2 regions of the Pseudomonas sp. 3A(2025) genome follow, and region 1 is predicted to be linked to the other one. Evidence: riboswitches for the same ligand, from Rfam matches in the RefSeq annotation. Region 1 holds a riboswitch; the other holds the start of a gene.
What was found. Region 1 has a riboswitch for cobalamin ahead of ACYP2A_RS01960 (TonB-dependent receptor). Riboswitches for the same ligand answer to the same signal wherever they lie in the genome.
Positions count from the first base shown of each region.

Region 2: linked by a shared signal. The riboswitch ahead of cobW (cobalamin biosynthesis protein CobW) and the one ahead of ACYP2A_RS01960 (TonB-dependent receptor) in region 1 are both predicted to bind cobalamin.

Region 1 covers NZ_BAAILM010000006.1:37,098-40,502, forward strand. The annotation lists gene ACYP2A_RS01950 (hypothetical protein) at 1-902, shown strand, start outside; gene ACYP2A_RS01955 (OmpA/MotB family protein) at 899-1,543, shown strand; cobalamin riboswitch at 1,724-1,931, shown strand; gene ACYP2A_RS01960 (TonB-dependent receptor) at 2,038-3,405, shown strand, end outside.
Region 2 covers NZ_BAAILM010000036.1:25,667-29,071, reverse strand. The annotation lists gene ACYP2A_RS15605 (cobalamin biosynthesis protein) at 1-43, opposite strand, end outside; gene ACYP2A_RS15600 (CbtA family protein) at 27-728, opposite strand; gene ACYP2A_RS15595 (CbtB domain-containing protein) at 740-925, opposite strand; cobalamin riboswitch at 1,018-1,236, opposite strand; cobalamin riboswitch at 1,293-1,487, shown strand; gene cobW (cobalamin biosynthesis protein CobW) at 1,582-2,646, shown strand; gene cobN (cobaltochelatase subunit CobN) at 2,650-3,405, shown strand, end outside.

The DNA of each region.
Region 1 (3,405 bases):
ACTCGCTCAATGCGATGAGCGATTCGCTGTCGCAGTTGACCGGGATGATGAAAGACCTGGGCTCGAAGTTCAAAACCTCGACCTGGGGCATCATCGCCTTCATCGTGCTCAAGCTCTGGGAAGCGTCGCGCTGGTCCGCCGACAGCCGCCGTACCGACTGGTGCGTGCGGCAAATGAAGAAGGCCATGGACCACAACCGCACGGTGCTGCGCGAGTACAGCGACGCCCGTGACCGGCAGACGCGCAATACGCTGGAGCAGGTCGGTGAGCGCATGGTGCAGGCCATCAACGCACAATCGCAGTTGCTGGCCAATGAGTTCAAGGGCCTCAAACTGTTGAATGTGCAGATGGCCAAACAGGCGCAAGGTCAGCAAGAGGTGCTGGTCGAGCAGTTCACCGCGTTGAGCAATCAGATTGGCGAAGGCAATCATTGCCTGGCCAGCCTCGATCGGCATGCGCAGACCAGCGCGCAGCAGCTTGAACAACTCACCGTGCTGGCCGGGCAACAGAACCCGCAGGCGCTGGAACAACATGATCTGCTGATCAGTCATCTGGCGACGCTGGCCACCCTTACCGAAGAAAGCAATCTGTCGCTGGACAGCCTCGATCACCGCGCCGAACGTGCCACCGCGCAGCTGGATGAACTGCAGAACCTGGAACGGCAACTGGCGCAACAGGCCCAGGGGCATCACGGCATTCTGATCAAGCAGTTGGCCGCACTCGGCACCCTGGCCGGCGACGGCAACCGCTCACTGGCCAACCTCGATGAACGCACCGAGCAGGTGGTGCAACGGTGGAGCGCAGCGACGGCACAGTTGCAGGAATCGACCGATGCGATTGCAGGTTCCGTGGATGGGCTCGCGGGCCAGGTCGAAACGCTTGACCTGCGTGATCAGGCATGAAAGACAAACCCAATGAGTGGGTGTCGATTTCGGACCTGATGGCCGGGGTCATGGCGGTGATCATGCTCATGCTGGTGGTCTCGGTGTTGCAGAACAAGGTGGGTGAAGCTGCCACCAAAGCCGAGCAACAGGCCACTGAAGCTGCGCGCAGCCAAGGCTTGAATGCCTTGCTGACGGAGATGAAAGCCGATCTTGAGCGCACTGGCGAAGCCACACTGGTCGAGATCGATATTGCCAACCGCCGCCTGACCTTGCCCGATGACGCCTTCGCCCGTGGCAGTGCCTGCATCACCCCGGCCACCCGCACGGTGCTGGGCAAACTGAGTGTACGGATCGGCGCATTCATTCATGACTCGGCGCAAGCGCAGGTACTGGTCGAGGGCCATACCGATAACCTGCCGGTGGCGCGCCCGGTGACCGACTTTGCGCGCTTTTGCACGGTGTACGACGACAACTACACGCTGTCGGCGGCTCGTGCCCGCGAAGCGCGCAAGCTGCTGGTGCAGACGCTCGATGCACAACAGGCCATGCGCGTGGTGGTAGCCGGCTACGGCGACTCACGGCCCAAGCCCGGGATCGATCCGGGCAGTGCATTGAACCGGCGAGTCGAGATTCAACTGGTGATGGCCAAATCGATGTAAGCGGCGCAGCGATAATACGCTTGTAGGAGCTGCTTTAGCAGCGAAGGGCACAACACGGTGTTGTGCCATTCCCGACTAAAGTCGGTCCTACGGTCGCCGCCCGGCCGGTCCTGCAAGTCCGCGCAATCGGTTTTTGTACCAGACCGACCACGTATTGACGCAGCCCCTGATCGGTGGTCATATGCCGCCCCAGTTTCAGGTGCCCCATGCCGCCGTGCATGAGGTGAAACGGGAAGCCGGTGCATCACCTCCAGTGACTAGTCCGGCGCTGCCCCCGCAACGGTAAGCGAGCGAACCCTTCGACACACCACTGTGCTTTCAGGCATGGGAAGGTGAAGGGTTCATGATCCTCGCAAGCCCGGAGACCGGCCTGAAGCCTTGTTAGGCAATCCCTGCGGTGGGCGGGCGCAGGCCGGTATTCGTGCGCCTGTGCGTGCGATTCCCTATGCGTTATTCCCTCCGGGTTCATTCTTTCCTGATCGAGTTGGAATAGCATGTCCCGTTTCTCCCCTTTGCACCTGAGCCTGTTTCCTCTATTGAGCTTTTCTGCCGCCGCCCTGAGCGCAGAATCGGCCCTGACCCTGCCGGCCACCAGCGTCAACGAGGTCGCCGAACAAGCTCCCACGACCCTGAACACGCCACAGGCCACCGGCTCCCGGCTGGCACTGACGTCCTTGCAGACCCCGGCCAGCGTCAGCCGCATCGACAGCAAGACCATCGAACAGCGCACTAACCAGAGCGTGCAGGAAGCGGTCAGCCGCGCACCGGGCATCTCCAGCCTTGCCGCACCCGGCAATGGCAATACTGCATTGTCGGCGCGAGGCTTTACCGGCCATGCCTCGGTGATGACCTTGTTCGACGGCTCGCGGCTGTACACCGGGATGGGCACGCAGACCTTTCCGGTCGACACCTGGATGGTCGATCACATCGATGTGCTCAATGGTCCCGCCTCGGTGCTGTACGGCGAAGGTGCTACCGGCGCGACGATCAATGTGGTGCCAAAAAAACCGTTCGAAGGCCCGATTCGCAATCGCCTGCGCGTCGGCTACGGCTCGTACGACCGCCAGCAGACCGCGCTGGACAGCGGTGGCTCGCTGAGTGACAGCCTGAGTTATCGCCTGACCCTCGACCAGCAGCAAAGCAACGGCTGGGTCGATCATGGCGATTCACGCAGCCATGCCATCAGCGCCGCCCTGCGCTGGCAGGCCAGCGACGCCTTGAGCTTTACCTTCGCCCATGAGCGCGGCGACAGCGAGCCGGCGGCGTATTTCGGCACACCGCTGATCGATAGCCGCTACCGCGACAGCCTGCGCGACGAGAACTACAACGTGCGCAACGCCGTGCAGCGTTACAACGACGAATGGACCCGGCTCAATACCGACTGGCAGATCAACGATGCCGTCAGTGCCAGCAACCAGTTGTACTGGATCACCAGCCGCCGCCACTGGCGCAATGCCGAGGCCTATACCTGGAACCCTGTGAACAGCCATCTGCTGCGCGGCGACGCGATCGAGATCAAGCACGATCAGGAGCAGATCGGCGACCGCCAGACCTTTACCTTCCAGCATGCGTTGTTTGGTTTGGACAGCCGCACGGTGGTCGGCACCGAGTACAACAAGATCCGTTTCAAACTCGCCAATAACTCGCCGTACACCGATGTCGCCGACGACTTCGTCGACCCGTGGCAACCGGCGCCGGCGTATTTCCAGAGCCAGTCGCCGTACCTGCCGCTGGCCAATACCGAGACCCGCACGTTTGCCCTGTTCGCGGAAAACCGCCTGCAACTGTCCGAGCGCTGGTCGCTGGTGACCGGTATTCGCCGTGACCAGAACCACCTGGATCGCAGTGACCAACGCGCCGGC
Region 2 (3,405 bases), on a different contig from region 1:
CCAGACCAATGGCCAATAATGGCCTGTCAGTAGTGCCCGACATGCCGACCGCGACGGAACAGCCAGGCGCTGATGGCACCCAGTGCTGCCCAGAACAGCGCATTGGTCACCAGGGATGCGACGATAAACTGCGACTCCAGCGCTTCGGGCGCCAGGCTGGCGTGTTGCTCTGGCTGTGGTGCGCCGATCACGTGCGGCACCACCAGCAAGGCAACACCCAGCAGCTTGAGCAGCGCGCCGCGACCGAAGACGATCAGCGCAAGGCCGGCGGCCGTGGCGGCGGCGGTAGAAATCCACCAGGTCTGGCGCTGGCCAAGATCGGCCGCTGCCGTGCCCGGCAATTCCGGTGGCAGCCCCAGTGTCGGTGCCAGAACGAATACCGCAAACCCGGCCAGTCCCCAGAACAGCCCCTGAACCGCACTGCCGGGGGCGCGCAGGGTATAAAGCCCGGCCAGCATCAAGGCGAAACCCACCGCGACGACAAGGTTGCCGCCGGTGGTCGACAGCAGGCGCTGCCAGCCATCTTCCGGCGACCAGGCTTCTTCGTCGTGTTCATGCACGTGCGCGGCGGCGCCCGGCTCGTGGGCGTGCTCCTGCACGGCAGGCGCTTGCTCGAAGGTTTCTGCTTCAAGAATCAGCGGTGTCAGCCACAGGCTTTGTACCAGGGTCAACAGCAGGGCCGCCAGCAGGCCGCTGAAACCGGCTGTCTGCACAATTCGCTTGAACATGGGTTCAGGTCTCAATGGCAAGGAAAGGCGGCGCTGTGCCGGGTATCGTGGGCGGCATTGTGCACCGCGTCGATGTGCGAGAAGCCGGCGAAGTACACCAGGCTGCAGCCAAGCAGAACGGCGCCAATGGCGGCGGTCAGGCGCTGGCTGAGGGTAGTAGGGGTAGCGGCGGACTGGCTGCTGCTGATGATCGACATGCTGCTTGCCTCTTGGGTCAGGGGCAGGCAAGCGCACGGACACCCGCCAGCGAGCGCTGGCAAGTATCGACTGCGCCCGCCCACCGCGGGGTGTCTGAATTCGATTGCGGGCCGGTCTCCGGGCTCACGAGGGATGCGCATGCATCTGCCAAGAATCGCCTTCCCATACCAGATGGCACAGTGGATTGACTCTTCGCTCGCTTACCGTTGCGGGGGCAGCACCGGACTTTACGCAGGCCTTTGAAACAGCCAGACGCAGCACCGGTTTCCCGTTTCACCCTGTGAAGGGCACCCGTAACAAGTTGTGTAGAAGATCATGAGGCACGGCCAACGTCAATCTCGACATTGACCTGTCTGCGGCCACTGCGTAGCCTTGCGCCCTTGAGGTTCCCTGGTCGGTAAACCCATCAGGGCTAAGACGGGAATACGGTTCAAGCCGTAGCTGCCCCCGCAACTGTAAGCGGTCATGTTCGTCGCACAGCCACTGCGCAAGCGGGAAGGCGCGCCGAGTGCTTTTAAAGCTGCCGCAAGCCAGGATACCTGCCTCAACCGAATTCTCACTACAACCGGGCGGGGTGATCCGGTGGCGATTCGCACTGTGCGCAACGCGCGCGGTGGTCGTCCTGCTTGCCCGCCGCATTGCCAAAGGGCATCCAATGAAAACGCTTGCCAAGCTTCCCGTCACCATCGTCACCGGCTTTCTGGGCTCGGGCAAAACCACGCTGTTGCGGCACATGCTCGACAACGCCGAAGGCCGGCGCATCGCGGTGATCGTCAACGAGTTCGGCGAACTGGGCATCGACGGTGAAATCCTCAAGCAATGCACCATCGGCTGCACCGAAGAAGAAGCCACCGGCCGTATCTTCGAGCTGGCCAACGGCTGCCTGTGCTGCACCGTGCAGGAAGAATTCTTCCCGGTCATGCGCGAGCTGGTCGAGCGCCGTGGCGACCTGGACCATATCCTCATTGAAACCTCGGGTCTGGCGCTGCCCAAGCCGCTGGTCCAGGCCTTTCAATGGCCGGAAATCCGCACCGCCTGCACGGTGGACGCGGTCATTACCGTGGTCGACAGCCCGGCGGTCAAGGCCGGCACCTTCGCCGCTTATCCTGATCAGGTCGACGCGCAGCGTAAGCTGGACCCGAACCTGGACCACGAATCGCCGCTGCACGAGTTGTTCGCCGACCAGTTGGCCAGCGCCGATCTGGTGATCCTCAATAAAGCCGACATGATCGACGCCGAAGGCCTGGCGGCGGTGCGTGCCGAGGTCGCCGAGGAACTGCCGCCGGCGGTCAAGGTCATCGAAGCCAGCAACGGTCGCCTGCCGCTGAGCGTGTTGCTGGGCCTGGGTGCCGAGTCGGAGCTGCACATCGACGGGCGCAAGACCCACCATGACCACCACGAAGGCGACGATCACGACGATCACGATCACGACGCCTTCGACTCGATCTCGATCAAACTGCCCGAAGCCGACGAAGCACGCCTGCTCGCGGCCCTGACGCAACTGGTGGTCGAGCACGGCATCCTGCGCGTCAAAGGTTTCGTGGCCATTCCCGGCAAACCGATGCGCCTGCTGGTGCAGGGCGTGGGCACCCGTTTCGACAAGCATTTCGACCGCGCCTGGCGCGCCGATGAAGAACGCGCCACGCAACTGGTGCTGATCGGTCAGGAACTGGACGCAGCGGTACTCGAAGCGCGCCTGCACGCGGCACTGGCTGGCTGATCCATGCACCTGCTGAGAACCCAGCCCGGTGGTTTCGTACCGGACGACAGCATCGCCGACCTCGGGCAAACCCCCGCCGAGCTGGTGATTCTCTGCAGCGGCGACTCCAGCCTGGCCTTGCTGGCCGAGGCGGCGCAGCAACTGCCCGATGATTACCCGAGCCTGCGCCTGGCCAACCCGATGCAAGTGCAGAACCACGCCTCGGTCGACCTGTATGTCGAAGAGGTGCTGCAACATGCGCGGGTCATCCTGATTTCGCTGCACGGCGGCATCGGCTACTGGCGCTACGGCGTGCAGCGCCTGCTGGAACTGGCCGCGCGCGGCGTGCAGGTGATTCTGGTGCCGGGCGATGATCGCCCGGACCCTGAATTGTCCGATTTCAGCACCGTGCCCGCCGATCAGCGCGACCGGCTCTGGCAATACCTGCGTCAGGGTGGGCTGGATAACGCCTTGAACCTGTTCAACTGCATGGCCAGCCAGTGGCTGGCACGCGATTATTCATGGCACGAGCCGCAGGCCTTGCCACGCACCGCCATCTATCATCCGCACAAGACCCGCGCCGGGCTGGCCGATTGGCAAGCCGACTGGATTGATGACGCGCCGGTGGCGGCCTTGCTGTTCTATCGTTCGCACCTGCAAGCAGCCAACACCACGTTTATCGATGTGTTTTGCCAGCGTTTGCAGGCACAGGGCCTCAATCCGCTACCGATTGCCGTTGCCAGCCTCAAAGAGCCTGGTTGCCTGACCGTGGTCGAGGAC